DNA from 2 places in the Viridibacillus sp. FSL H8-0110 genome. Region 1 is predicted to be linked to the other one. Evidence: riboswitches for the same ligand, from Rfam matches in the RefSeq annotation. Region 1 holds a riboswitch; the other holds the start of a gene.
The links. A riboswitch is a leader RNA that binds a small molecule or an ion and turns the genes downstream of it on or off. The one in region 1 is predicted to bind FMN.
Positions count from the first base shown of each region.

Region 2: another riboswitch for FMN. It lies ahead of MHH98_RS15990 (ECF transporter S component); the one in region 1 lies ahead of ribD (bifunctional diaminohydroxyphosphoribosylaminopyrimidine deaminase/5-amino-6-(5-phosphoribosylamino)uracil reductase RibD).

Region 1 covers NZ_JBBOPJ010000001.1:1,957,728-1,973,439, forward strand. Annotated here, with positions in the region: gene MHH98_RS09805 (ABC transporter permease) at 1-165, shown strand, start outside; gene MHH98_RS09810 (ABC transporter permease) at 162-1,268, shown strand; gene MHH98_RS09815 (LysR family transcriptional regulator) at 1,487-2,350, shown strand; gene MHH98_RS09820 (stage II sporulation protein P) at 2,422-3,345, opposite strand; gene MHH98_RS09825 (RNA polymerase sigma factor) at 3,335-3,874, opposite strand; gene MHH98_RS09830 (class I SAM-dependent methyltransferase) at 4,083-4,838, opposite strand; gene MHH98_RS09835 (hypothetical protein) at 5,072-5,269, shown strand; gene MHH98_RS09840 (hypothetical protein) at 5,548-5,871, shown strand; FMN riboswitch at 6,052-6,185, shown strand; FMN riboswitch at 6,333-6,466, shown strand; FMN riboswitch at 6,593-6,726, shown strand; gene ribD (bifunctional diaminohydroxyphosphoribosylaminopyrimidine deaminase/5-amino-6-(5-phosphoribosylamino)uracil reductase RibD) at 6,861-7,946, shown strand; gene ribE (riboflavin synthase) at 7,950-8,588, shown strand; gene MHH98_RS09855 (bifunctional 3,4-dihydroxy-2-butanone-4-phosphate synthase/GTP cyclohydrolase II) at 8,607-9,797, shown strand; gene ribH (6,7-dimethyl-8-ribityllumazine synthase) at 9,811-10,275, shown strand; gene MHH98_RS09865 (branched-chain amino acid aminotransferase) at 10,513-11,094, shown strand; gene MHH98_RS09870 (RsmD family RNA methyltransferase) at 11,172-12,050, shown strand; gene MHH98_RS09875 (DUF3953 domain-containing protein) at 12,337-12,564, shown strand; gene MHH98_RS09880 (MDR family MFS transporter) at 12,833-14,005, shown strand; gene MHH98_RS09885 (MarR family winged helix-turn-helix transcriptional regulator) at 14,216-14,686, shown strand; gene MHH98_RS09890 (ABC transporter ATP-binding protein) at 14,692-15,712, shown strand, end outside.
Region 2 covers NZ_JBBOPJ010000001.1:3,181,410-3,197,121, reverse strand. Annotated here, with positions in the region: gene MHH98_RS16010 (cytochrome c biogenesis protein ResB) at 1-1,213, shown strand, start outside; gene ccsB (c-type cytochrome biogenesis protein CcsB) at 1,213-2,403, shown strand; gene MHH98_RS16000 (response regulator transcription factor) at 2,523-3,239, shown strand; gene MHH98_RS15995 (ATP-binding protein) at 3,232-5,013, shown strand; FMN riboswitch at 5,103-5,240, shown strand; gene MHH98_RS15990 (ECF transporter S component) at 5,403-5,984, shown strand; gene MHH98_RS15985 (hypothetical protein) at 6,195-6,614, shown strand; gene MHH98_RS15980 (GlsB/YeaQ/YmgE family stress response membrane protein) at 6,965-7,219, opposite strand; gene trhO (oxygen-dependent tRNA uridine(34) hydroxylase TrhO) at 7,602-8,564, shown strand; gene MHH98_RS15970 (hypothetical protein) at 8,660-8,968, shown strand; gene MHH98_RS15965 (LysR family transcriptional regulator) at 9,025-9,930, opposite strand; gene MHH98_RS15960 (alpha/beta hydrolase) at 10,235-10,987, shown strand; gene MHH98_RS15955 (metallophosphoesterase family protein) at 11,025-11,621, opposite strand; gene MHH98_RS15950 (C40 family peptidase) at 11,948-13,111, shown strand; gene MHH98_RS15945 (CoxG family protein) at 13,775-14,221, shown strand; gene MHH98_RS15940 (class I SAM-dependent methyltransferase) at 14,279-14,983, opposite strand; gene MHH98_RS15935 (AbgT family transporter) at 15,445-15,712, shown strand, end outside.

The DNA of each region.
Region 1 (15,712 bases):
GGAAAATGGACACCGAATGGAGCAGCACTTGAAGCTTATTTGAAACTGCAGCAAAATGCGACGTTTCTTGATATTCAAGATCTAGTCTTCAACTTAAGTATGTTAGGCATAGGTCTCCTAGTTATAGCGTTTGTACTCTTTCCTAGAAGAGGTGGCATATTATGATGAATATTTTAAAGACGAAATTTTTATTATTTAGAAGAAAGCCTGCAGCTTATATTGTAACAACTATTATCATTTGTATATTTACTTATTTAATGGGTCAAGGCCAAGTAACAAAGGAACCTATTGCCTTATTTTCTACACTAAATAACGAACAGCAGTCGGTAATTATGAAAGAGTTAAAAAAACTATCGCAATATGATTTCACAATGTATGAAGAGGATGAGGCGATTAAACAAGTAAAAGATGGCAAAGTTGATGTTGCTATATCTTTAAAAGATGATGGGTATAAATTAATCGTAGCACCAGATTTTATGAATGCTCCGATGTTGGGGAATGAGTTGAATGCGATTTACAGTCAGGTATTATTAAAGCATGCGATAATTCAATCATCTCCTGATGAACAAAAAGAGCAAATAACAAGTAAAATAGAGAAAATTCAAGATGAACCAAGTTTTAATATTGGCTATAAAAACTTGGGAAATGAAAATGGGATAAAGTTTGATCAGAAGTTGCGTAGCTTATTTGGTTTTACACTATTCATGGTAATTTATACGATTGCAAGTGGCGTTAATCATATCGTTATGGAACGTAGGGATAGGATTTGGGAAAGGATAACTGTGTCAGCTATTCCAAAATGGAAAGCCTATCTAGCGAATTTAACCTATAGTTTCATGCTTGGCTACGTGCAAATTACTCTCGTGCTTACCATATTCTACTTTGGTGTAGGGATCGATTTCTATGGTGGCTATTGGAAGAGCTTAATTGTTGTCATTCCATATGTACTTTGTATTGTGTCACTTTCCATATTCATAGCAGCAATTGCAAATACACCTGGTAAATTTAATGCCTTTATGACGGTGCTGGCAGTTCCGTTAGCAATGCTTGGTGGAGCATACTGGCCACTTGAAATCGTAACATCGAAAATAATGTTAGCTTTATCAAAAATTTCACCAATAAAATACGGATTAGATTTATTAAATGGCGTCACAATTAATAGTAGTTCCACAACAGATTTACTATTACCTTTTAGTATATTAATGTTCATGACGATCATTTTCATGGGTATAGGGATAAATGTGTTAGAGAAAAAGGAACAAATTTAATCTTTTGGAAAGGGTACTTACATTTTGTATGTGAGTACCCTTTTATATTTCAATAATCACAATCTAGGGAAGTACTTTATGAGTTATAATGAAATAATTGGTATTTTATTTAAAGAATAATTTTTTCTAAACTGCGACCGTCTTAGTGGGTGATTAAATATTATGAGAGAACATTTAGATTCTATTCGAATTATAAAATAAACTTAGAGGAGGAAAACGTGGAGACTCATTGGTTAAAATCATTTATAAAAGCTGCAAAATATGAAAATTTACGTCTTGCTTCTGAAGAGCTATTTATTTCACAACCAGCTGTGACTAAGCATATTCAAAGCTTAGAGAAAAACTTAAATACACAGTTGTTTATTAGGCAAAATAAATCCATTCGATTAAATCAAAATGGTGAAATGTTTTTACCTATTGCCCAGGAAATTATTTACACTTATGAGGCGGGGATTCATCAGTTTCAGCAATATGTAGAAGGTTTTGAAAGAGAGCTGACGATAGCAGTTGCACCTCAAATTGCCAATTCTATGCTGCCATCTATTTTAAAACAATTTTCGAAACAAAAATCACATGTAAGTGTGCGTGTAGAAATCATTAAATCCAATGAGATTGCAAACAGTATTCAATCAGGACAATCACATGTCGGTTTGTCAAAAATCAAACCTGTAAATCCGGTTTTAAGCGTTAAATGTTTAATTGATGAGCCTATTGTTTGTGTAGGTCCAAAACATTTGGAAAGTATGGATATGGTAGAAATAATACGACAGGAAAAGGTATTGACTCATGAATATGCTCCTTATTGGGATGAAGTTAATCATCAGTTGCAACAACAATTTACTCATACTACCAATATGAAGGTGAATCAAACTGAGGCTATAAAACAAATGATACTAGAAGGAATAGGTGTAGCATTTTTACCGAAAAGTGTAGTGCGTAAGGAGTTAGAAGATGACAGACTAGCATTATTAGCGACAAATATACTTAATACCTGTACATCTAAAACGTATTTTATATCAAAGCATAGTTCAGCCGAGACGGAACATCTTTTTGAAATCTGCAAATCTATTTATGGGACTTAAAAATTGAGGGATAGATAAAGCGAGTATATCTGGCTTTATCTATCCCTGTTTTGTATGGCGAAAATAGGCTCTTAATTATGATCGATTAGTTCTTTAAGCATCTCAGCAAAGATGTCTGTCGTTCTATACTCTTCTTGTAGTGTATTTTCCACTCCACCAATTTGTAATAGTACCATGTTATTCAAGAGGTCTTGGTTGTAGGTGTTTTGTTCTGTTGGGTTGTTTTTAATAACGACACCTCTTGAGAGACCAGGGTATTTTTTTTCTATTTTATTGTGAAGACGATTAGCGAACTTTAAATTTTTTTCATAGTTGACATTTGATTTGGAGATGACAAACTCTACTTTAGCAAAGTCTTTTCCTTTTATATTTATTGTTGTAACATCTCTATCAGCTGAATCCCTGTGTATATCAAACACCATTTGAATATTTTTGTTCTTTTTCAGCGTATCTTCTAGAATTTCTCTTGAAACTGTATACGTCTTATTAAGGGCGAGTCCTCTATCTTTAAGAATACTTGTAATATCTCTGGATTCTTGAATAGTTCTGATGTTGGTGGCATTTAAGTTCTTACTTAGCCTTTTACCGACTAATGTGATATTTTTTATTTCATCATAAAAGCGTTTTTGTTCATTAGCATCTATTTCTGAATAAAAGGATTCATAATTATGTGAATGATATATATAAACAGAAGGTTGATAAATATAGATAGATGGTTCTTGTTTATTAACTACAGACGCAGATTGCGTTTTATCGATAGAAGATAGGGTAGGATCTAGTACGGAAGTACCTTTAAAAGATATAATTGAAAAGATAGCTATTGCACACATAATTAATCCACTAGAGGCAATTGATAAACGTTTATAAGCCTTTTTTCTATTTTGCTTTCTTGCCTGTTGTCTTAGTTTAGCTTCAGTAGTTGAAACAAAATCAGCTCTTGGATTAAGAGGATACGTTTTTTTGATTAAATCAAATAAATCTTTATCATTTTGCATTAATAAATACCTCCTCTATATCAGTATTTAATTTGTTTTTGAGCTCTTTTAATGCTCGGTGATAATCTACTTTTACTTTGGACTCACTACATTGCAGTATTTCAGCTGTTTCTTTTATAGATAATTCGTTTATACCTCTTAGAATAACGACCGTTCTAAAATTTGGTTTTAGTTTTGAGATAGCGACATGAACAGATTTTTTCAGTTCGGATTGTTCGACTAATTCATTAGGTTCTGTGTTATTTGATTTAAACTGCAAAAAGTATCCCTCTGTAAAGAGAGTGGCGAATTTTTTCTTTCGATAATGATCAATAGCTACATGTTTTGCAATAGAAAATATCCAAGTTTTTAAATTGTTTATTCTGTTAAGGCTAGGTAAATTATTCAAAACTCGTAGAAAGACCTCTTGCGTCATATCCTCAGCATCATTTTGATTACCTGAAAAACAAATAAGAAACCTATATACATCTAAGTAATGGTGATTGTATATATCAATAATACTGTCTTCCAAGTTCTCTTTATTGAACAAATTTCTCCCTCCTCAATTATGTATTCGTATATTAATCGTTTGAACTATAAGAAAGGTTACAAATATTTTCTATTCATTTAATATTTAGGATATCGTTTGTTTCTTTTAGTAGTGTAACATCCATATTCATTTGTAGTTTAACTTCTTTTTACAAATAGTAGAAGATGAATACAAAAAAGTCGCCCAATTTTCAAATGGGCGACTCTTTTTATTTTGTAGCTAATACACGAAGACGGTAATAATCCGCAATCCACTTTCCATCTTGATACAAAGTGGTTTTTAAATGTGCTTCTGTTCGTTTAATAACTTTTTCTTTTTCAATTTTGGTCAAATGCTCGAGTAGACTGTCACTAAACATATTCAACCAGTTTAAAATACCATCTTCTCCAGATAATTCAGTAGGACGATTATATAATTCTACATAGTGCACATTAAAGCCATGTTCATCAAGTAAAGCAACATACTCGGCCACGCTTGGAAAATACCACGGGAACTCTTCTGCTTTGTATTCATAATCTAGTTCACTAAATGATTGTTGAATTGCTTCCACAATAGATTGAATATTACCTTGCCCACCCAATTCAGCGACAAAGCGACCACCATCTTTTAAAGCTTCATAAATACTTGCAACGGCCTTATCTTGAGATTTCACCCAATGTAAAGCAGCGTTAGAAAAAACTGCATCAAACTGTTTTGAATAACCAAGGTGTTGCGCATCTTTGACGTAGAAGGGAATATGACCAAATTTTTGGTTTGCTTGTTCAATCATTGATTCTGACTGATCAATCCCAATGACTTTTGCACCTAATTCAGCGATTTGTGCAGCTAAATCACCGGTACCACAACCGACATCTAAAATCTGCTCTCCTACTTTTGGATGAAGAAACGAAATTAATCCTTCCCCATATTTTGAAACAAATTGATGTTTTGTATCATATAAAGTTGCATTCCAAGTACTATTCATTTCACTCACTCCTTTTCTTAAGAAAACTATACTGTTAATTGGAATGATATAGAAATAATTAAAAAGTTGATTTTTGATAACGATTTGGAATTAGGTTATTAAGAAGAGCTTATTTCTTTTACATTGAAAATTAATATATTTAGATAGTTTTGTTCAAGTCATGTTTACAAAATAAATACTAAGAATAAATCAAAAGAAAATGAACAAATTATAGTGGATGGAGGTGAATATAAATGGCGAATAACAACCAAGAAAAGAATAAAGCGAAAAAGAAAAATGACTTAGGTCGTGAAGAATTTGGGTATGGGTTTGATTTGAGTCCAGATGACTTTGATGTAGTTGGACAAAATGATGAAGCACATAAACAACATAATCATGAAGAAAAACAAAAACCGAATAATAAAAATAATGCTAGAAGAATAAATGAATAAGTAAGGTGAATAGAGGAGTGCTACATATAAAACGATATTAAATTGTTTTATTATGTAGTGCTTTTTTATTAGGCATGTTTAAATTTTTGTATGAGAGCAGATAATTTAACTGGTGGGAAAATGTTAGTAAATATTCGATATCATTGTGTCATATACATAAAATATTAAAACGATTTATATAATAGTTTAAGGTTATTTTCAATAGTATGTACACTACGACAGAAATCAATGTGATGAGGTTTTTAAAGCATAATTTTAATAATGAAAAGGAGGATATAATGAGAATAGGATACCGTTCTATTTCCATAATAGTTAACTTATTTCTAGGCTATTTATCTTTTTTTATAGGTGTATTATGGTTCATGACAATAATGTACGCTTCGCATTCTTTTGGATTGAGAGTAGACTCTACTTTCGATGATGGTTTACTAGGTGTCTTTTTAATAATATCTATCATTGCAACAGCTATTTATATTCCTGCCTGTATTAATTTAAATAGTATAATAAGGCCGAAATTGGAAATGAGAAAATGGAGTTTTATTGCTTTTATATCCATAGTTTTTATCCTTGGTTTTTGTATTATTACCTTAACTATACAGTGAATTGGTGTTGGTAAATAAAAAAATTACATTTTCTCATGACATGTAACAGGTCAATATAGCCCAACATATCAAGCTTTTAAGACTAATCTCTTTTTAGTATGTTCTCGAACAATCCAATATAAATTAAAAAACCTCTAGTTTTTAAATAAGTAAAGTGCTATGGTATTTACATACAATATAATAATCCTTCGGGGTCGGGTGAAATTCCCAATCGACGGTGATAAAGTAAAACTTTTAAGCCCGTGAGCCTTTTTTAGGCAGGATATGGTGAGAATCCAAAGCCGACAGTATAGTCTGGATGGGAGAAGGATGTAAAGAATATCAAGGTCTTATTAAATTTATGTAGATTTAATAGGTTTATTTAGCATTGATAATTTATGTCTCCTATCAAACTCCGTAGTGTTCTATGGGGTTTTTTTGATGCCCTAAAACTTATTTGTATTGTTGTTAATTTCATATGTAATATCCTTCGGGGTCGGGTGAAATTCCCAATCGACGGTGATGAAGTAAAACTTCTAAGCCCGTGAGCTTGATAAGAGCAGGATTTGGTGTGAGTCCAAAGCCGACAGTATAGTCTGGATGGGAGAAGGATGTAGAGAATATCGAAGTCTTATTAAAAATAAAGTATTTTAATAGGTTTATTTGCTTATGATATTTTACATAACTCCTATCAAACTCCGTAGAAATCTATGGAGTTTTTTTGATGGAAAAACTAAATAAGTAAGTCCTTCGGGGTCGGGTGAAATTCCCAATCGACGGTGATGAAGTGAATCTTCTAAGCCCGTGAGCTTGATAAGAGCAGGATTTGGTGCGAATCCAAAGCCGACAGTATAGTCTGGATGGGAGAAGGACAGCTAGATTACACGCAATTCCTTTTGAAAAATAGTATTTCATTAGGTTTATTTAGCGATGCGTTTATCTAATACTCTCCCAAACTCCCTAATTTAATTAGAGAGTTTTTTATTTTTCAAAAAGGGAGGTTTATCACAATGCATGACGAGTATTTTATGGATTTAGCGTTGAAATTTGCAACAGTAGGTGAGGATCAAACTTCGCCCAATCCGGTAGTAGGAGCGATCATTGTAAAAGAAGGTGCTGTAGTTGGTTTTGGAGCGCATCTTAGTGCCGGTTCTCATCATGCGGAAGTACATGCACTCAATATGGCCGGGGAAAATGCTGTTGGCAGTACAATGTATGTCACATTAGAGCCTTGTAATCATTATGGTAAAACACCACCATGTACGATGGCCATTTTGAATGCAGGTATAAAAAAAGTAGTGGTAGCAACACTCGATCCAAATCCCAAAGTAGCTGGCACTGGTGTAACAAAGCTAAAGGATGCTGGCATTGAAGTGGAAGTGGGGCTTTGTGAAGCCGAAGCTGTGAAATTAAATAAAGCTTATTTTCATTTTATGAAGCAGAAGTTGCCTTTTGTTACGTTAAAGCAAGCTATTACATTGGATGGCAAGATTGCTACCGTTCATGGAAAAAATGAAAATATCACAGGTAAAGAAGTGCAGGAGGATGTTCATCGAAAAAGAGGGCAAACGGATGCGATCTTAGTTGGTGTTGGGACGGTGTTAACAGATGACCCATTACTAACAAATCGATTTACAGAAAGTAAAAAACAACCGATTCGAATCATTTTGGACACGCATTTAAGAACACCTATAAATGCTAAGGTTATCACTGATCAAACAACGCAGACATGGATTGTTGTTGGGCTTGAAGTTACCCCTGATCATATCACCAGCTTTGCACAAGACAATGTACAAGTAATCCAACTTAAAACAAAAACAATCGCAATCCAGGACGTCCTTCAAGAGCTGGCAAGGCGAAATATCGTCACCCTTTATGTAGAAGGGGGGCAGCGTATAAATACGAGTTTTATCAATTCAGGTCTAGTTAATGAAATGATTACTTACATAGCACCAAAACTAGTAGGTGACCATGATGGAATGGGGATGTTGGAAGATTTAGAAGTAAAAAGCATGGCTGATGCTGTCCCACTAAAACTGCAGCAAGTGGATCGAATTGGTGATGTAATTAAAGTGATTTCGGGAGTGGGGGTATAGCGTATGTTCACAGGAATTATTGAGGCAAAAGGAAAAATTACAGAGCTGAAAAAAGATGCAGAGAGTATGAAATTTACTATTGAAGCTCAAGACATCATGTTGGATATGCAACTTGGCGATAGTGTAGCAGTAAACGGCGTATGCCTAACCGTTTCGCATTTCACACTTCACGAATTCACGTTAGATGTCATGCCAGAAACGGTCAAAGCGACAACAATTCACTCCTTAAAAGTAGGGCAGTTGGTGAATTTAGAAAGAGCAATGGCTGCAAATGGGCGATTTGGCGGTCACTTCGTTTCAGGTCATGTTGATGGGACAGGGACTATTATCAGAAAAACAAAGCAAGCAAATGCAGTCTACATTGACATCGCTATCTCTAGAGAACTGAGTGATTTGTGTATACCAAGGGGTTCCGTAGCCATTGATGGAACAAGCTTGACGATTTTTGAAAAACATCCTGAAAAATTGACTGTATCTCTTATTCCACATACGTATCAAGAAACGATTTTCGCACTGAAGGAAACGGGACAACAAGTGAATATCGAAACAGATATGCTAGGCAAATATATTATTCATCAATTACAGAATAACGATAGTACTTCAGCAATTACAATGGATTTTTTACAACAAAACGGATATTAAAACGGGCGGTGTATAGCAATGTTTCACTCAATTGAAGAAGCATTAAAGGATTTAAAAGAAGGCAAAATGATCATCGTCGTTGATGATGAAAATCGTGAAAATGAAGGGGATTTAGTAGCACTTGCAGAATATGCAACGCCAGAAAATATTAACTTTATGGCAACGCATGCAAGAGGTCTAATTTGTACACCAATCACAGAAAAAATCGCAACAGAGCTCAACTTACATCCAATGGTGTCCAATAATACGGATCACCATCAAACGGCATTTACAGTAAGTATTGATCATTGTAATGCAAAGACGGGTATTAGTGCATTTGAGCGTTCGCAAACGATTCAACATTTATTGAATCCCAATGCATTAGCTGATGATTTTAAAAGACCGGGTCACGTTTTTCCGTTAGTTGCTAAAAGAAATGGCGTATTAGAAAGACCTGGTCATACAGAAGCGGCAGTAGATTTGGCGAAAGCATGCGGCGCTATTCCAGCAGGTATTATCTGTGAAATAATGGGGGATAGCGGGGAGATGTCTACTGGACAAGAGCTAATAGACTTCGCCCAAAAACATCAGTTAAAAATGATTACGATTGAAAGTTTAATTCAATATCGTTACATCCAAGAAGAGCTAGTCACTAGAGCAGCTAATGTACAACTTCCGACAAGCTATGGCCATTTCAATTTGATTGGCTATGAAAACGACATCGACAAATTCGAACATGTAGCACTTGTTAAAGGGGACATAAATATTGTTGAAGCTCCGATTGTGCGCGTTCACTCATCTTGTTTGACAGGAGATATTTTTCATTCGGAAAGATGTGATTGCGGTCCTCAGTTGGAACAGGCCTTAAAAGTCATCGAGACTGAAGGGGCAGGTGTTGTGTTGTATATGCAACAAGAGGGTAGAGGTATCGGTTTGATAAATAAGCTACGTACTTATGAGTTACAAGAGCAGGGCTTTGATACAGTTGAAGCCAATGTAAAGTTGGGTTTTCCTGCAGATGCACGTGACTATGCATTAGCAGCTCAAATGCTAAAAAATTTAGGTATATCAAAAGTTCGCCTATTAACGAACAACCCAGATAAAGTTCAAAGCCTAGAAGCATACGGCATTGAAGTTGTCGAAAGAATGTCGATTGAAATTGAAGCTGTAGCAAGCAATTTATTTTATTTAGAAACTAAAAAAGAAAAGATGAATCATCTTATTTCGTAAAGGGGATCTTAAAATGGGAAAAGTATTTGAAGCACAATTAATTGGAACAGATTTAAAAATTGGTATTGTAGTAGGTAGGTTCAATGAGTTTATCACAAGTAAATTACTAGGTGGCGCAATGGACGGGTTAGTACGACATGGCGTTTCAGAAGACAATATTGATGTTGCGTGGGTACCTGGTGCATTTGAAGTGCCCTTTATAGCAAAGCAAATGGTAGAGAAAGGTGACTACGACGCAGTAATAGGTTTGGGGACGGTTATACGTGGCTCCACTTCACATTATGATTATGTATGCAATGAAGCGGCAAAAGGAATTGCCAATGTTTCGTTAAATACAAATGTACCCGTTATTTTCGGTATAGTCACAACAGAAAATATTGAACAAGCAATCGAACGCTCAGGCACGAAATCAGGCAATAAAGGCTATGACTCTGCAATTGCAGCGATTGAAATGGCTAATTTAAAGCGTCTATTTTAAAAATAAGGCACTTCTACGATATTGTAGAAGTGCTTTTTACATATCAGCCATTATACCAGCCGCTTGCATCCATTAACATGAGAATCAAGGGTATGATACCTAGTGCTCATAGCAAAAATTTATGTCATGATAAAACTGAATACATATAAATTAAAGGCTTAACAGTCCAATTTAGGCTATACTAGGGTATGAGAGGAATCCAATTCAATTCCTTTCAAGTAAAGGAGCTGACTTAAATTGTTAAAACAACAAATTGAAAATTATATTGCAAATCATATAAGTGAAAACAAAATTGAGTTGTTTGATATTGAAAAGGAATTCGCAGAAAAACATGAATTACTTCCTAGTGGGGTAGCTGTTACTGAAAAGACATTTTACATAAATGCTCTTGAACGCTGTAATAAAGAGACGGAAGAATTAATCTCTGCGGAAAGTACTGCTTTCTTGCAGAAACCAATTTCATATTTGAAAGAACAAGCAAATGAATTTGTTTATGTAGAATCTAGTAATTTTGAGTTAATCCGCATGGACGCTGTAGCGCTAGAATTTGATGATGTTTTTGAAACATATACAGCCTTATTTGGATTGAAATTACAAAAGAAATTCTGCGAGGCTATAAAAACTTATTTGAATACGAATTTACATGGAGATAATGCGAAATACAGTGTCATGTTTTCCGCTGAAGATGGTTTATGGGACGTAAATGTACCATTAGACTATATAGAAGGATTCAGCGAAGCGAAATCGTTTGAAGAAATCTATAACATGATTTATCGCTTCTTCTTCAAATTAGTTGAAGAGATTGAGGAAGCACAGTGAAGGATGGGAAATGATTGAGTAACAGAGAATTTATTTACACATATTCAGGGCATAAAGATGAATATGATTTGTGTCGAATGGAGATGCGATCATTTTTTGGATTTGACGTCCTTTCAAATGTGTTGAAAAGTACAATAGAGATAGATCCAAGTAGAAGTCCCTTTATGAAAGAACGCCTTGAAGTAATATATGAAGGTGAGAGCTTCGAACAAATAGCGGACTTAGTTGAACAACTTGACCTAGATTATGCAACATTTAAAGTTGTTTGTTTGAATGACTCTGAGCTTGGTTCTATGAAAAAGGTAGGCCACTCAAAACGACGAGAAATCGAACGTAACATTGGTTTACGTATTAAAGGTGAACCTGATTTAGATCAACCTGAAACTGTATTTGGTGTCGTTATGATAGATAACAAATGGTATTTTGGTAAATTAGAAGTCAGTGAACCTATTTGGCTTCACCACCAGCAAAAACCGCATATGTATTCAACGGCACTAAATACACGTGTCGCAAGAGCAGTTGCAAATATTGCAGTTCCGCATCCTAACGGGGTTCGTGCAATTGATCCATGTTGTGGAATTGGGACTGTATTAGTTGAAGCATTATCGATGGGAATTGATATCGTAGGACGTGATATTAATCGACGTGTAGTGCTAGGTTCAAGAAAGAATATCGCCCATTTCGGACTAGAAGGCAATGTAACTACTGGACCAATTTCAGAGATTGAAGACAATTATGATGTTGCAATCATTGATATGCCGTACAATTTATTTACACATATTACTGTTGAAGAACAGCTTGATATAGTGAAGCAGGCTCGCCGATTCACCAAAAAGGTTGTTATAGTAACGATTGATACAATGGACCATATGATTGAAGAAGCTGGTTTTGAAATTATCGATCGCTGTGAAGCAAGAAAAGGAACTTTTTCTAGACAAGTATTGGTTTGTAAATAAAGTATGACCCTTATGCTATAAGGAACACTTTGTTCTTCTAGCATAAGGTTTTTTTTATTTAAAGCCCTGTTTAATTTTTTTGTTGATACAGATGGAGGATGTAGCCACACATTTGCGGAGGAAAGTCGCTTAGTCCCAATAAACGAAACAAACGTAGCGTATCATTGAGAAAAACGATAGAATAAGAGGTTTTTTAGGAATGTTTGTAGAATAATAATCTTTAATGAAAGAAAAACAAATTGTGATAGTAAATAAAAAAGCTGAATGGGGGGGATAAACTTTGTTAATGATCTTACGCATTCTATTTTCAATTATTGCATTAGCATTGGCTGGTTATGGACTAATTACAAAAAATTTCGAGTTTCAAGTATATATGATATTATTTTTAGGCTTAACAATGTTGGTAATGGGAATACAGGATTTCAAAAAGAGGGGAAAATTTACAGGTTGGTTATTTATGATAGTGTTTGCATTTTCACTAATCGTAGTTATTCAAAGTTTTATATTAGTTTAGAGGGTGATTATTATTAATAACCCCACGATAGAAACAAGAAGCGTGTTCGATATATTTATCGAGTACGCTTCTTATTTTGATAAAAACAACATTGAAGTAAAAAAGAGTCTTATTAAAAGTTAAATCTTAGACACCCTTTGCCTAATATACAGCAATATTTCAAAATAATTAAAGTAGTGAAAATATAATACTATTCATATATATATGGACGGTGTTATATTTGTTGAAAAGTTCTAAAATTAATTATTTGAAAGTGAAGTGCTTATAATTGAGATTTCTCCAACAGTTTCATCCATTAGTATGGATTATTTTAGGCGGTACAGTATTTACACGTATCGCGAGCTTTATGGCTATGCCCTTTTTAGCGCTTTATCTACATAAAGATTTAGGAGCAGGACCTTTACTTATAGGTATAACGATAGGAATTGCCCCATTACTATCTACTATAGGGGGCTTTATCGGCGGTTATTTGACTGACCGATTTGGTAGAAAACGAATTCTATTAATCACGGTTTTTGTTTGGAGTACGGTATTTATAGGATTCGCTACGACAAATATAGTTGCTATGTTCATAGTCTTAAATGCTATCAATGGTTTATGTCGTTCATTTTTTGAACCGGCTACACAAGCATTAATGATTGATTTTACACCACAAGAAAAAAGAAAACGTCTCTTTTCATTACGATATACAGCAATTAATATAGCTGCTGTTATAGGTCCTGTTGTTGGAGTATATATTGCCAGCCTGTCAAGTCCAAGCGTACCTTTTTTGTTTACAGGCGCTATGTACTGCGTATACGGAATCTTTTTGATGATTGTATTGAATCGATATGAAATGAAACAGCAAAAACTAGCAACACAAATTCAAATACATCATATGTTTCGTATTATTTTATCGAATCGAAAAATGCAGCTGTTTGTTGCAGGTGCGATATTGATAAACTTTGGATATTCTCAGTTCGATTCCACATTACCTCAATTGGTCGAATTGACTGTTGAGGATGGAGTAAAACTTTACTCATTATTAATAGCACTTAATGCTGCGGTCGTTCTTATTTTGCAATTACCGATTAGTATTTATTCGGAGCGATATTCAACGAAATTTACACTATTATTGGGTATAGGATTCTTTGTAGCGGGATTAGCTTTATTTGGCGTGGCAAATAGTAGTCTTATATTTGTTATTGGGATGGTATTGTTTACTATAGGTGAGATCTTTGTTTTCCCAACAATGAATGTCCTAATTGATGAAATTGCACCAGAAACACAAAAAGCAAGCTTTTTAGGGGCTGCCCAATTCAAGAACTTAGGAAGCTTCATCGGACCAGTCATTGGCGGGTGGCTGTTAGTGCATTTCCAAGATCAACTCTTCTTATTGGTAGCATTGATTGTACTATCTAGTGCAGCTTTTTATAAGACGGCGATGAATATGAAACAGTAAAGTTAACTTGAATATGTAAAATAACCTGGTTAAAGGACAGTATTAAAAAAGCCCTCTAACTGGGTTTTCTTTTGCGGTTTTAGTAATGAAAATAGTTTACCAAATGCAACGCTTTTCTCTTGATTGATCTTCAATAAAAAGGTAAATTTAATTGTGCTATTATAGAACTGTTCGTAATGGAACTGTTTGTAATGAAAGGAGTGGGGGATTTTGAGTCTAGAAAAGGACGTTGGTATAAGGTCTGAAAAGTTATTACATTCATTTTGGCATGTGAACCATTGTATTAGGAGAATAGTGCAAAGAACGGCATTAGAAAATGATCTTACGATTCCTCAATATGCTCTATTAATAACGCTTGCACCATTTGAAGAGATGACTCAAAAACAGTTAGGGAAGGCAACGTTTTTTCCGAAAAGTACATTAAGTCAAGCTGTTGATGGGCTTGTGCAGGCTGAATTGATTCATAGAAATCCTGTAGAAGATAACCGAAGAGAAATGTTGTTGACTCTTAGTACTAAAGGTCAATTACTTTATAACAAGATACAAAGCCAAGAGAGTAGTATTCTCCAAGCTTTTGAGTCAGCGACTGAGTCACTCAGTGAAAAACAATATGATGATCTTCTAACATCACAACGTCAAATAATCACTTTATTAGAAGAGGCTATAGAAAGAGGAGAATGATTTGAGTGCTTAAACTACTAAAAAACCTAACAGTTTATAAGTGGATTGTTCTAGCGGTGGTTGGACTTGTATTCGTTCAATCCATGGCTGATCTGTATTTACCTACTCTAATGTCAGATATTATTGATAAGGGGGTAGTAGTAGGTGATAAAAAGTATATTTTGGAAATCGGTGGATTAATGCTTTTAGTGGCTGCATTCGGTGTGTGCGCATCGATTGTTGCAAGCTATTACTCATCAAAAGCTGCAATGGGTTTCGGTCGTGATGTCCGCCGAAAAGTGTTTAATCATGTTGAGGAATTTTCACTTCAAGATTTTGATGAGGTTGGAACAGCATCACTGATTACAAGAACAACAAATGATATAACTCAAGTACAGCAAGTAGTGATCATGTTACTACGAATGGTTGTAAGTGCACCGATTATGTTTGTTGGCGGATTAATAATGGCTCTATCAAAGGATGCAAAATTATCGCTTATTATCGTAGCGACAATCCCTGTACTAATGGGCGCAGTTATTTTCATCATGTCAAAAGGAATACCTCTTTTTAAATTAGTGCAAACACGTTTAGATCGTTTGAATTTAGTGTTACGAGAAAATTTAACAGGAATCCGCGTTATCCGTGCTTTTAATCGAGAAAAGCAAGAAAAAGTTCGTTTACAAAAGGCTAATAAAGATTTAATGGACGTTTCTATCAAAGTCAATAAAGTGATGGCGTTTTTAATGCCTGTTATGATGCTTGTGATGAATTTAACAGTTGTTGGCATCATCTGGTTTGGTGGAATTCGTATCGATAACGGTGGTATGCAGATCGGGGACTTGATGGCTTTTATTCAATACGTCATGCAAATCATGTTTGCTCTTGTTATGGCATCTATGATGTTTGTTATGATTCCGAGAGCAGCAGTATCTGCTAAACGTATTAATGAAGTGTTAGATAAGAAACCAACAATACTTAATGAAGGGTCTAAAGCTGTAGACCAAGAGCGAGGAACACTTGAATTTGACAACGTCTCTTTTACTTATC
Region 2 (15,712 bases), 1.2 Mb from region 1:
AAAACGTCATGAAAACTTCTTGAAACGACAACGTATTTTTGCTTCTGGTGAAATGTCATCAGAAGAAGCTGATAAAGCATTTGATCTAACAGAAGCGAAAATGAAAGAAATGAAATACAATGTTCGTCGTGAAGATGGCGCGTTATTAGCTGAAAAAGGTCGTTTTGCTAGATGGGGTCCATATATCAACCATGTTGGTTTAATCATTTTCCTATTTGGTGTTATGCTTCGCTTAATGCCAGGTTTTTACATTGATAAAACACTTTGGATCCGTGAAGGCGAAACAATGGCTATTCCAGGAATGGAAGGCTTTTATTTAGAAAGTAAAAAATTCACTTTTGAAACGTATTCAAAAGATGAACAAAAAGAAGAATTTAATGAATCTAAAAAAGCGGTCAACGCTGTTGCGAAAAACTATCAAACAGATGTTAAGTTATATAAAGCACCAGAAGACTCAGTTCCTGGTGATACATCTAATTTAACTCTAGTGAAAGAAATGCCGATAATCGTAAATAAGCCGTTGAAATATGATGGTTATGCACTTTATCAAATGGATTTCCGCTTGAATGAGTTAAAGACGATGCACTTTGATTTAATTGATAAAAAGTCGGAGAAATCCCTAGGATCAGTAGCAATTGATTTAACTAATCCTGAAAAAGAATATAAAGTTGGAAAAGATAGTAAAGTTGTCTTGAAAAAATACTTCCCAGACTTTGCAGGTTTTGAAGACGGAGAACCACAAACAGCTTCACCATTACCAAATAATCCAGCATTTATTTTTGATATGTATACACCTGAAACACCAAAAGGCGAAACAAGCTTTGTAGCTATTAAACAAACACTTGAGCCATTAGGTGAAACTAAGTATAAAATGAAATTTAGTGCTGTTGATACACGTAACGTATCAGGCTTAACAGTCCGTAAAGATAAAACACTTATGATACTAATGTTAGGTGGCATAATCTTTATGTTAGGTGTCACAATCGGTTCTTATTGGAGCCACCGTCGCTTATGGCTATTAAAAACAAAAGATGGTCGTTTATTAATGGCATCGCATACAAACAAAAACTGGTTCAGTATGAAAAAAGATTTGGATGCAGTTACGGAGTACGCTCATCTTCCGGTTTATGTAGATCAACATGATGAAGATCAAAAAGCAGAGGATGCTGAGAAGAAATTGAAAGACAAAGAAAAGGAAGGTGACAACATCTAATGAGTTTAATTGACTTAAGCGGAAATCTACTATTTGTAGCGTTCGTCGCATACCTAATAGCTACTTTACTTTTTGGTGGTGCAGTCAAAGGTGGTTCAAAAGACGAATCAGCTGATGCAGGAAAAAAATGGGGTTCATTAGCGATTATCATTACGCTAGTTGGCTTCATAGCAAATCTTGGTTATTTCATTACTAGATGGGTGTATGCTGGACATGCACCTGTTAGTAATATGTTTGAATTCACGACAGCATTCGGCATGTTCGTTGTAGGAGCATTTATCTTAATTTACTTTATCTATAAAGTGCCGGCACTTGGACTCTTTGCCTTACCTATCGCAATTATTATTATTGCTTACGCTAGTATGTTCCCTCGTGAAGTAAACCCATTAATTCCAGCGTTAAAAAGTTACTGGTTATATATTCACGTAATTACAGCAGCAATTGGAGAATCTATTCTAGCAATAAGTGCTGTTGCAGGTTTAATTTACTTACTAAAAAATATTGACTTAACAAAAAAATCTAAACAAAGTTTCTGGATAGAAGTTGTTATGTACGCCTTAGTACTAGTACTAGGTTTCGTAGCAGTTACAACGACATTTAACGTAACAGGCTATGAAGCGGAATTTAGCTACGTAGATAAAGATGGTAATACTAAAGAAATTACGTATAACACACCGGCGCTGTTCGGGATGCATCAATCTGAATTATTAACCGCAGATAAAATGCAACCAATTGCAGACGTACCAGCAATTGTTAATGCGAAAAAATTGACAACAGTAGTTTGGTCAATCCTAATTGGTACGCTTTTATACGGTTTAATTCGTTTAATCATTCGTAAACCAATTGCGGTTATTATGCAACCGTTCGCAAAACGTGCAAACTCACAATTGATGGATGAAATTGGTTATCGTTCGGTATTAATTGGCTTCCCAGTATTTACGCTTGGTGCATTAATCTTCGCGATGATTTGGGCACAAGAAGCATGGTCTCGTTTCTGGGGCTGGGATCCTAAAGAGGTTTGGGCACTTATCACATGGTTATTCTATGCAGCATTCTTACACTTACGCCTTTCAAAAGGATGGCAAGGTGGGAAGTCAGCTTGGTTAGCAGTAATTGGTTTTGTTATCATTATGTTCAACCTAGTTGCTGTTAATTTAATCATAGCAGGTCTTCACTCTTACGCTGGTTAATAATCAGCTTGGGATTGTTGAAAAGCTAAAGCCTTTTCCTTTATAGGGAAGGGCTTTTCTTTTCATTTCGATAGGCTGATTGTACAATAGACATATAGATGGTTTTGGGAGGAATAGTTGTGAATGAACAAATTTCAATTTTAGTAGTAGACGATGAGGATAGAATCCGCCGTTTGTTAAGAATGTATTTAGAACGTGAAGGGTATGTAGTAGAAGAAGCTGAAGACGGAGAAGAAGCAGTGGAAAAGGCATTAGCAAATGAGTACCATTGTATTCTCCTTGATATAATGATGCCTGAAAAAGATGGCTTACAAGTATGTGAAGAAATTCGTGATAAAAAAACAACGCCAATTATTCTATTAACGGCAAAAGGTGAAGAGGCAAACCGAGTATCAGGTTTCGAACTAGGAGCTGATGACTATATTGTAAAACCATTTAGCCCACGTGAAGTGGTTTTACGTGTAAAAGCTATTTTACGTCGTTCTGCAGCATTCTCACCAATTACAACAACTTCTGCATCAAAAGATTTAGTTGTCTTCCCACATTTAACAATCGATCATGACGCACACCGAGTTTCTGCTGATGGTGTAGAAGTCAATTTAACACCAAAAGAATACGAATTATTGTACTTTTTAGCAAAATCACCAGATAAAGTATTCGACAGAGAGCAATTATTAAAAGAAGTATGGCATTATGATTTTTTTGGAGATTTACGTACAGTTGATACACATGTGAAACGTTTACGTGAAAAACTAAACCGTGTTTCTGAAAATGCGGCAAAAATGATTGTAACGGTATGGGGCGTTGGCTATAAATTTGAGGTAGTCAATGAATAGAATGTGGAACAGCGTTGTCGGGAAGCTATGGGTAACCATATTGCTTCTCGTTTCTTTTGTATTGTTTGTTTTCACTGTACTAATGCTCGAATTTTTATCAAACTACCATACTAAACAAACAGAGTCCTCATTACGTCAAGAAGCTTCCACAATTGCTCGTATTATCAATGACCGTGAAACAACGGACTCTACAAAGGCTATTATTTCAGATGTTCTGAGTGATGAAACAAATGCATTAATCGCCGAGAAACCAGGTAAAGTTTCTTTTTCATTACAAGAGGGACTTAATCAAGAGGGAATTAAACAACAAATTCTTAATGAAAAAGCATTTGATAAAGTATTTACATCGAATGCACCAGTTGTAAAAGAAATGATGCTTCCTTCAACAACGAAAAAAGAACATATGGAGTCTTACATCGTTTTAGCTTTTCCTATAGATGTTGAAAGCGAACTACACGGAGCCATATTTATTTATCAAAGCCCAGACGCTATACATAGGACGACAGAAGAAACGACTAAAATTGTCTTTCTAGCGGCGGCAATTGCTTTGATGTTGACAACTTTCTTTGCGTTTTTCTTATCAACTCGAATTACGTCTCCTCTTCGTAAAATGAGAGAAGCAGCATTTGAATTAGCAAAAGGTAATTTTGAAACAAAAGTACCTGTTTTACAAAATGATGAAATTGGTCAATTAGCGACTGCTTTCAATCAAATGGGCAAACAACTTAAACACCACTTAGAAGTAATTAACCAAGAGAAAGAACAGCTATCAAGTATATTGACATCGATGACAGACGCAGTAATTACGTTTAATCGTGACCGTACCATTTTGGTCAGCAATCCACCTGCGGAACTTTTACTACAAAAATGGTTTATCAATAAGAGTGCCAATAGTGATAAACCTATTCCTGCTGAAATTTATCATATGCTTGACCACGTTTTAGACTTGGAAGAAGAGCTGGAAGTAGAGCTTGAAATTGAAAGATCCTATTATGCGATTTCAATTAGCCCGTTATATAGTGGAAATTCCGTGCGCGGTGCAGTAGCTGTGTTACGAGATAAAACGGAAGAGCATCGTTTAGATAAATTACGTTCAGACTTTATAGCGAATGTCTCACATGAATTACGAACTCCAATAGCGATGCTTCAAGGCTATAGTGAAGCGATTATGGATGATGTCGTCTCAAGTGAAGAAGAACGTAAAGAAATGATTAAAATCATCTATGATGAGTCGCAACGAATGGGGCGTTTAGTCACAGACTTGCTTGACTTAGCTCGTATGGAATCAGGACATATGCGTTTATATAAAGATTCTGTTCCAATATCACCTGTTATTGAAAGAATTACGCAAAAATTTGTTCAAGTAGCAAAAGAGAAACACGTAAATCTGACATTTAATACAACAATCGAAGATACACTTCACTTAGAAATGGATGAAGACCGTATAGAACAAGTATTAACAAACTTAATTGACAATGCCATACGTCATACACTAGTCGAAGGAAGTGTAGAAGTTATTGTAGACCGTCAGCTATCCTTTGCACGCATTCAAGTAAAAGATAACGGTGCAGGGATACCTGCCGATGATTTGCAGTATGTATTTGAGCGTTTCTATAAAGCTGATAAAGCTAGAACACGTGGTAAGGGTGGGACTGGTCTAGGTCTTGCCATTGCCAAAAATATTGTTGAAGCACATAAGGGTAGAATTACAGTGGAAAGTGAAGTTGATAAAGGAACTACATTCACATTCTATTTACCAATTGAAAAAATGTAAATTAAATGTAAAACACGGATTGTAAGTTAGAAGACTTTACAATTCGTGTTTTTTTGCATATAGTTATAGTGTATTACAATTAAATTATGGTTCATCTTCGGGGCAGGGTGAAATTCCCGATCGGCGGTATTAGAGAACTAAGCAATACTCTTGAGCCCGCGAGCCGCAAGGCAGGATTTGGTTAAATTCCAAAGCCGACAGTATAGTCTGGATGGGAGAAGGTGAAGGTACGGTCGTCTTTCAATTTGAGTATCAATAAGACGCTTATTTGACTATGCCTAAATTCTCCCTTAAGTACACTATGTGCTTAAGGGTATTTTTTTGCATAGCAACAACGACTATACCTTTCCTCTTTTTGAAGTGGATCTACAAAAGGAGAGAAAAGTATTATGAAGAACATGAAGTTGCAGAAGAGGATTGCAATTGCAATGTTAAGTAGTATTTCTTTTGTTTTAATGCTATTTAACTTCCCTCTACCACCGTTTCCGGCATTTTTGGAAGTGGACTTTAGTGATGTGCCAGCCTTAATCGCAGCAATCACCATGGGGCCACTAGCAGGTATTCTAGTTGAGTTATTTAAGAACGTGTTAGATTGGATTTTCTCAGGGAGTCCTACAGGTATGCCAGTTGGCCATATTGCAAACTTTACAACAGGTGTATTATTTATCATGCCGGTATATTTTGTTTATAAACGACTTTCAAGTACAAAGGGCCTAACTACTGGGTTTGTCATTGGTACACTATCGATGGCAGTAGGTATGAGTTTACTGAACTATGTACTATTCTTACCTATGTATACGTACTTTTTAAATGTCCCAGCTACAACTGGAACAGCATTAACGAAAATGATTGTACTAGGTGTTTTACCTTTTAATATTATAAAAGGATTCATTGTCATGATTATATTCATGCTATTGTTTAATAGCATGAAAAAATGGATTGAAAAACAACGAATGCATTATTTAAATTAAACCTTCAGCCGATGTTTGTAAAAAGACATCGGCTTTTATAATTGAATAAAACGTTGAATGAATGTATAATACTGTTAATAAATAGAATATTCAGTACATTGAGTAAGATAATGATGTAAAAACGAGAATATATAACTTGTGATTTTACAATGTTATATAATTTATTCGATATATCGAGATTAACTTCCATAAAAGAAAGGATGTATGTGAATGGCTGAACGAAAATTATTAAGCTCCTTTTTTACATCAATAATTGCCTTTTTTACATTACCTTTATTATTTATGCAAACAGATGAACATTTTCTACACAGTGCATTTGCATTAACCGTATATGTCGTTCCAATTATTTTTACATACGGTTTATTAGCTTCGTATATAGCAGATCGAATAGCAGAGCGTAAAATGAATGTGAGAGGTTACTCTCTACTATTGCATATGGCTTTCGGAACAGGAATTGTCATTCCGATTACAGTTGCATATTACTCACAAGGTGGAGTTTGGTCACTTCAAATAATAACAGCTGCTACTGCTGGCTTCATTTTAGGAAGCGTTTTCTTTTTCGTAGATTTAATGTTACGTAAAGTTGCTATTCGTATGACGCAATATTCTTATGAAGAGCAGAATATTTGAATTTAACATCAATTAGCAATGAGGCCCTATATCTCATTGCTTTTTTTATGATAACAATAAAGTGAAAAAAAGCTAAAGAAACAGGATTACTAATAGCTGTAGGAAGAAAAAGAAGTGCCGATATAAATTGTTCGGTTATACTTTGAGAGCATATTTTGACAACAATAATCAATTTATGCTCTTATCATTATCTATTCATTAATTCTTTTAATAACACGTTGTAACTTTATTATCCGCTCACGTATCATTATATTTTCAAGGGAAAAGGTGGGAAAAGAATTTAGTGATTCTCTTACATTTATATTAAACAAAGAAAAGAAAAAAACCTGAGCATAACGCTCAGGCTTTCATCATTCTTTATGAGTTAAGGTCATTATGAAACTTACTATTAAAATTAATATAATTGAACCAAGTAAAGCTGGTAGGATATAGAAATCGCTTAAGGCTGGTCCCCATTGACCAAATAAATTACCACCTATCCAAGCTCCAATAATACCTGCAATAATATTGCCAATAATTCCTCCGGGGATGTCTTTACCTATAATTAGGCTTGCTAACCACCCCAAAATTCCTCCAATAATCAAAAACCAAATAAAACTAAACATATGTAAACCTCCCTATAATCTTAAGGTACTAATTCCCTGTAGACTAAATATGAAACCTGTAAAAGCCAATTAATACTGTGGTGTAAATTTGAGCAAGTGATAAAGAATTACTATATTCAAATGTAGCACTGTGTAATAAAGTGAAATTAGGCCTCCTTGGATTAGAATATGCTAAAGAGCGGTAGCTACGCTATATTATTTAATTAACAACCCTGTTTCCATTATTCCTTCAAAAGTCCCTCAATCGTCTCCCAACACAAAACAGAATAATGATGTATAATGATAGAGGTGCTCTTTTTGAAAAGTACTATTAAACAACAAATGCAAGAATAATGCTATACATTAAAACCCTATAACTATATCTTGCAAATATACTCGATAGGTGGAAACAACATTGAATTACCGCGTTTTACTTTATTACTTTTACACAACGATTGAAGACCCAGAGGCATTTGCTGTAGAGCATTTAGCATACTGTAAATCAATTGAGTTAAAAGGTCGTATTTTAGTCGCTTCAGAAGGTATTAATGGAACAGTCTCAGGAACTGTGGAACAAACAGATGCTTACATGGCTCATATGAAAGCTGATCCTCGCTTTGACGGTATCGTTTTCAAAATTGATGAATCAGAGCAACATGCTTTCAAGAAAATGCATGTACGTCCAAGACCTGAACTTGTAAATTTAAGCCTAGAAGACGATGTTAACCCGCATGAAATTACAGGTAATTACTTAGAGCCAGCAGAATTCTTAGAGAAGATGCAAGAAGAGAATACAGTAATCGTTGATGCACGTAATACGTACGAATTTGATGTAGGCCACTTCAAAGGCGCGATTCGCCCAGATATCGAAACGTTCCGCGATTTACCAGACTGGATTCGCGACAACAAAGAACTACTAGAAGGTAAGCAAATTTTAACTTACTGTACGGGTGGAATTCGTTGCGAAAAATTCTCAGGTTGGTTAAAACGTGAAGGTTTTGAAGATGTGAGTCAATTACACGGTGGTATCGTTACTTACGGAAAAGACCCTGTAGCTAAAGGTCAGCTTTGGGACGGTCAATGTTACGTTTTCGACGAACGTTTAACTGTACCCGTGAATCAAGTAGAGCATGTAATCGTAGGTCGTGATCATTTTGATGGCGAACCTTGTGAACGTTATATTAATTGTTCAAACCCTGAATGTAACAAGCAAATTATCGCTTCAAAAGAAAATGAAGATAAGCATTTAGGTGGCTGTACTCATGAATGTCGTGTACATCCTCGTAATCGCTATATCCCTCGTAATGGTTTAACTGAGGTTGAAGTAAAAGAACGTTTAGCACAAATTGGCGAAGTAATCGCTTAAACAAATTTATAGAAGGCTGCCATATGTCGGGATCTCCCGTACACTGGCAGCCTTTTATCCGTTTAATATGCCAAAAAAGCAGAAAGGAATTTACTATGCCGACTTTAAAAGGAACAATTATTATTCAAAAAATGAAAGGACCCAATATCCTTTACATAGATAAAACTGCGCTCGCAAAATACTTTATTGATTTTGATGGGGAAGACGTACAAATGAACCTACATTTGCAAAAGTCTCAATTACAAGAATATAGAGGTACAGCTGAAATCTTCTGCTTTGAAGGAAAAGATGGTTATGGTGGCATTAAATTTGCCAATGATTTTTATATAGATGATCATGACATCTTGGAATTATTAGAAGAACATGAAGGAGAAATAGTTGAACTAGCAGTTGAGTTAGAATAATAGATATTATTGAAGTTAAATCTATCTTTATACCAAAGTAAAAGCAGCAAAAGGGCCTATTTATGCTCTTTTGATGCTTTTTTTCGTGCCTCAAAGAAATCCAGTATGAATTTTTGAAATTGCTTTGCAGCAGGGGATAAATAGCGCCCCTCTGCCCAGGCCATGCCAATAATACGTTCACATTTCACATCACTGATATGAATTTTAGCAATTTTCCTAGGATTAATTTCCTCACCGTCCGGTAACAATGAAAAGCCAAGTCCATTTGCTACAAACCCTGCAACAGTCCCTACCTCATCACCTACAAAAGTGATTTTAGGTGTAATTCCGACCTTCTCAAAAATTTCATCAACCGTAATACGTAAAGCGTACCCTTTTTTTAACAAAATAAATGATTCATCAGCTAGTTCTTTAAGTGTAATACTCTTCTTCATAGCTAGTGGGTGATAAATCGGCACAATCAGATACAACTCATCTCTCCATAATTCAGTCCATTGGATAGGTTTTTCGACTTCCATCGCTGCTAGCAAAGATAAATCAAGCTCGCCTGATTTTAGTTGTTTTAATTGTGTATGTGTATGATTTTGAATAAGTTGAAAATGGATATCAGGGAATTCTTTGCGGAATAGCCGTATTAAATCAGGTACTACATTTGTACCTAGTGTATGTAAAAAGCCAAGTGAAACTTCACCTTGATTTGGGTCGACGAGCTCTTGAATCTCATGTAAACCATCCTGATATTCCTGCATAATATTATTTACACGTTTTAAAAACATAGCGCCGTAACGATTTAAAATAATAGAACGTCCTTGTCTTTCAAATAATGGTACTCCTAACTCATCTTCAAGTCGTGCAATAGAGCGACTAAGTGCAGGTTGTGATATAGATAAAAGCTCAGCTGCGCGGGTCATATGTTGAATGTTAGCTAGTTTTTGGAAGTATTCGAGTTGTTGCCATTCCATGAAAAGACCACCTTTTTTATAGTGAATCAATTGATACCTTTTATGCATGATAATGATAAGAATTATAAATTATACATTATTAATCGTCAATGTTAATATGAGGTAGACATAAAATAGACACAACAAAAATATTGACATTTTTAAGGGGATATTTTATTGCGAAAGTCTGTTTTTAAATAGAAATGAAAACATTTCTAATACTCTATAGAGTTTTTAAAGAAAATTAAATTAAATATGTTTTACATAAACGGAATGGCGAAAGCCAAAAATTAATTACTTGTCGATTACAAAGGAGATAGTCAAAATGAAACTAGTCGCACCTAAATCTTTTACACTTGAAGGAGGAAGTAAAGCAGTATTATTACTTCATGGCTTTACAGGAAGTACAAAGGATGTAAAAAGATTAGGAAAATATTTGCAAGATCGAGGATATACAGTTCATGCACCGATGTATAAAGGTCATGGTGGATCACCTGAAGAATTACTTGAAACAGGTCCTGAAGACTGGTGGAATGATGTTGTTGCAGGCTATAACCATTTAAAAGACCAAGGGTACGAAGATATTGCAGTAGTTGGTATTTCACTTGGTGCAGTATTCTCATTACGCGTAGGTGAAGAGTTCCCAGTAAAAGGCGTAGTATCAATGTGTGCACCAATCAAACGTGAAAATACTGATGGGCTTTTTGATCGCCTATATGACTATGCTAAAATATATAAATCATTTGAAGGTAAAACAAGAGAACAAATCATTGCTGAACTTGAAAGTTTAAAAGCAACGCCAAAAGGCTCTTTAAATGATATTCAAAAAATCACAGAAGAAACTTGTGAAGACTTACATGAAATTACAGCACCGACATTAGTTATGCAAGGTGCTCTAGATGCGCCGATTTACCAAGAAAGTGCACCTTTTATCTATGAACAAGTTGATGCTGAAGAAAAAGATATCATCTGGTATAAAGAATCAGGACACATCATTACAACAGGTAAAGAACGCGATAAAGTGTGTGAAGATGTAACGGATTTCCTTGATCAAATTGATTGGTCTATCGCCAACTAATAATTTCTAACCTAAGAGAAGTACTCGAGTTATTATACTAACTCGAGTGCTTTTTCATTTGTTTTGCTTTCATAAATGTAACAGTTCGCGCTGTTGAATCATATAGACACCATTCTCTAGAACCTATTACAGCACCAACATTAACCCCGTATTTTTTTTGCTTCAATTGAATAGGTTTACCATAAGTAAAAGATTTTCTTTTACCTTTTTTATAAAATGCGGAATCATGGCTATGACCAAAAAAGAAGACGGATTGTTTAGCATCTGTTAACAGGGGTTTCCAATCTAACGACCACTTAAATTGATGTCCATGTATAATGTGCGCACCGTCAATTTTTAGAATCTCCGGAAGTTCATGAAAAGTTCGGAGACCCGTTACTTGCATAATGCGTTCCTCCTGATTTCCTCGAACAGAAGGGAACTGTAGCAAATTGCTAAAGTGCTCTGAATGCTCAGCAGCCTCTTCAAATGCTAGTCCCCTAATGTTTTTTGCTCTTTTTTTACCTATTTTACATTCAAATAAATCACCTAAACCAATGATTGTGGCATCTTCAGCCGTTTGATTTATATGCTGTAAAACTGCGTTAGTATCTTCAAAACACGAGTGCAAATCTCCAATCAATGCATACTTCATTTAGGTAATCATCCTTTCAAAAATATAGTAGAAATAATAGCATACATTAAATTGCTGGTAAAATAATTATTAACAGTTAAAAATAGTATAGCTACTTGTCGATAAATGTAATCACTTTATAAAGCATTTATTAAACACATGTGTAAGGTACCGATATTAGTAAGGTGACAAAATTACCTAATTGTTACAAAAACATGACACGAATTACGCTTTTATTAAGGTTGGGATATTCAGTGCCCATTTTTTTCAAGTCATGGTAGAATAAATGAGTGAGAAAATTGGGATATGAAATAAAGATTAGAGAAATGAGTTGACTAAGTTTGAAGATGAATACGAAATGGGGCCGCACAGCGGTTATGACATTAGCGTTAACAAGCGGCTTTATGTACACCGCGCAACCTCTACAAGCAGATGCAGCAACATCACAAGAAATGACACAAAAAAAAGTAAAGATAGATAAGAAAATTAAAAAGCTAGATAATGAGATTAAAGATTTAAAGAAGAAATTACAAAAAAAGACGGAAGACTACAAAGTAACTCAAAAAGACTTGAAAAAAGTTAATGCATCTATTGTGGAAACTGAAGAGCGTATAGAAAATCGTTCAGAAATAATCGACGATCGACTTAAAGCCTATCAAAAAAATGATAGCACAGTTAGCCCATACATAGAGGCAGTGCTTGGATCTGACAGTATTACAGACTTAGTCAGTAGAGCAATGAGTGTTAAAACAATTATTGATGCAGATCAAAACTTGTTAGAAGAACAGGAAGCTGATAAACAAGAATTGGCTGATCAAAAAGATGATTTAGAAAAAACACAAGCAAAATTGCAAAAACAATTCCAACAAATGCAAGAGGAAGAAAGCGCACTTGAAACAAAAAAGGCTGAAAATAAAGTTAAATCATTAGAGCTAAAAAGACAAATTGCCTCTAAAAAAGAGGAAGAACGTATTGCAAAAGAGCTCAAAGAAAAAGAAGAAGAAGCTCAGAAGTTAAAAGACCTTCAGAATACACGATTTGTAAGTGATGATAATAATGTTGGTAATGGAAATAACTCTGGGAATGGCAGTAATGGTGGTAGTCCAAATGACAGCAATCAATCTAAACCAAATGTTTCAGGTTCAAAAGCTGCAACAGAAGCCATTGCAGAAGCTAGTAAATATTTAGGTACTTCTTATGTATGGGGTGGGAGCAATCCAACTTCAGGGTTTGATTGTTCAGGTTTAACACAATGGTCATTCAAGCAAGCAGGATACTCTCTTCCAAGAACAGCAGCACAGCAGTATCTAGCAACTGAAAAAATTGATCGTAGCAGTGCGAAAGCTGGGGATTTAGTATTCTTTAGTTACGGTTCAGGTGTTGCACACGTTGGAATATACTTAGGAAATAATAGAATGCTAGATGCACAAAATAATGGTGTAGTTGTTGAATCTTTAGATTGGTGGAACCAATATTTAGTAGGATTTGGCCGTGTCTCTGGTGTAAACTAAACAATTCTAAAAGCTCTTTGTTCATAAAAGAGCTTTTTTTATGAGAAAAGTAATAAAATAAAGTGATTTTTTGTTTATCTGGATATGTAAAATAGACTTCACTAATCGTACGTGCATATCCGTGGCCAGCACTTCATAGCTAAAATGATCAATAATTAATTTTTCCTGAAATTTGTTATGAATGAAAAGGTTTCTTATTGACTTTGGCTAAATTTTAGTAGCTGAGAAAAGAACTTGACGCAAAATGGTTGAGGACTTTGGTTTATTAATAAAAAAATAGGGTATATGACTAGGGGAAAATAGATTTTTTTTAGCGAAATGATCATTGAGTTTAAAAATCAAATATTATATTTAGGTATCACGAAAATACCATCTTTTGATTCAAGATAAATAGTATCATGTGGTGATTGGCTAATGCGAGGAAATTAATCGTTATCCAATATTGGATAATGATTAGATTTTTTAGGTATTAAGACATACTAGGTGTGAGTTTAATAGTTTATAAAATTATAAACATGCTATTGTAGCTATAATATTATTTTACTTATTAATCAAATAGGAGGATAAAAAGTACTTTGGATATGTATTAATTTGTCGATTATTTAAGAGATTTTCGCTATACTAGTAATTGTAAATATTCAATAGAGAAAGTAGTGAACGATTATGGCAACAGCGTCACATGCAGTAGAAATTCCATTACCAGCAACTGAAGTTTGGGACTTTGTAAGCAATATGGAGAAATGGGCAACACTTGTACCTGGATATAGAGAACATGAAATCATCAATGATCGTCAATCTACTTGGACATTTGCTGGAAATGTCGGTGTCTTGAAAAAAACTGTGAAAGTACAAATAGATATTATTGATTGGATAGAGCCAACTAAAATTACATTTAACCTTATTGGTTTAACAGATAAATTTACTGGAAACGGATATTTTGAAGCAACAGCATTAGAAGCTGAAAAAACCGAGATGGTCGGTTTCTTAGAAGTAAATGCTGGTGGTTTAGTAGCACCAGTCCTAAATCCAGTATTCAAAGCGGTACTACCAAAAGCAACAACTATGCTAACTGAACGTGTAGCTAATAAAATCAGATTAGTTCAAGTTTAATAGCTAAAACCGTCAAAAAGTCTCTCCATTTGGAGAGGCTTTTTTAGATTTCTGCTTTCAGCACTTTTTCTGAAAAATAGCTGTTAGTAGTCCGTCTATACCAAAAACGGGTTCATTTGATTCGGCTACTCTCATATTTCGTACTTCAATACACTCAAAGTCTTGAAAAACCCTTCTTAGCTTTTCTTCTGTAAATCCTAAGCCGCCCTGTAAACTTTTTATCCTATACACTTCCCAATCTGAAATACTAGAACCTCCAATAGGTCCATCTTCGATAAAACAGTTAATAGCAAAGTATCCGTTTTGCTTAAGCGATTTTTTAATTAAATCTATGTAATCCATTCTCCTATGTGGTGCAATATGATGAAAACAACCTGAATCATAAACTAGATCATATTTTGAATCCTCTATATATAAATCAAAAATATTATGATTAATAAAATTGATTGTAATATTTTTTTCAATCATTCTATCCCTAGCCCATTTCAATGATTCTACAGATAAGTCTACTGCATCTACCTTATAGCCTTTTTCAGTTAGGTAAATTGCATTTCTACCAGGTCCACATCCTAACTCTAATGCATGACCAGAGTTTAAAAGTTTTCGATCAAAATAACTGACTAGGTTTTCATCTGGTTTATTTTCAAAGAAGGGAATCCTCTTTTCACGATCTGAATAAAACTCATCCCAAAATTGTTCGGGTTCTCGTAGTAAACTGTCTAACATATTTTTTAAATCATCATAATTCTTAATGTTCTCCATACTTTCTCCCCTTTCAATTGGTTTATCTTGCTAATTTATCTTATCAACAATTGGGTGTATTATGGTTACAAATACATTAATTGTATATTAAAAGTAAAGGGTGTTAACTGTAGAGAGTACAACTAAAAGCTCTTTAAATAATCATAGGGTATCATGAATGCTACTCAACAGAAAGTATAGATGGATTGTACGATGGTTTTATAAAACTAAAATAGAACATGTTTAAATGGGTTTTAGGTGGTTTCCTCTTAATTAACAAGAAAATATTTTTACAATTATTACAATAGTATTTCAGCGGAAGTTCTAAAATATTTTAAGTATTCGAAATGATACATGGACATATACTCTTTTGTCTTTTTAGAGAAATCTCCAAAAACAACAAGAGAATTTCATGTTTTACACTATATCAATATCACTTATTATTCATTATCATTTAAATATTCAGAAAAAGGGGGTTTTTGATGACGAAAACGATGAACGAAAAGCCAAAAAAGAAGATAATTGAACGATTTTTAGATGGAGTAGAGAAAGCGGGAAATAAATTACCTGATCCTGTGACGCTCTTTGTTATAATGGCGTTTTTGATCTTGGGATTGTCATGGATAATGGCTAAGTTCAATGTTTCGGCTGTGAAACCCGGAACAGATGAGAGTATTGCCGTTATCAATTTACTTAATCAAGAAGGATTAATACGTATTTTAGGTGAAATGCAGTCAAATTTCACATCAT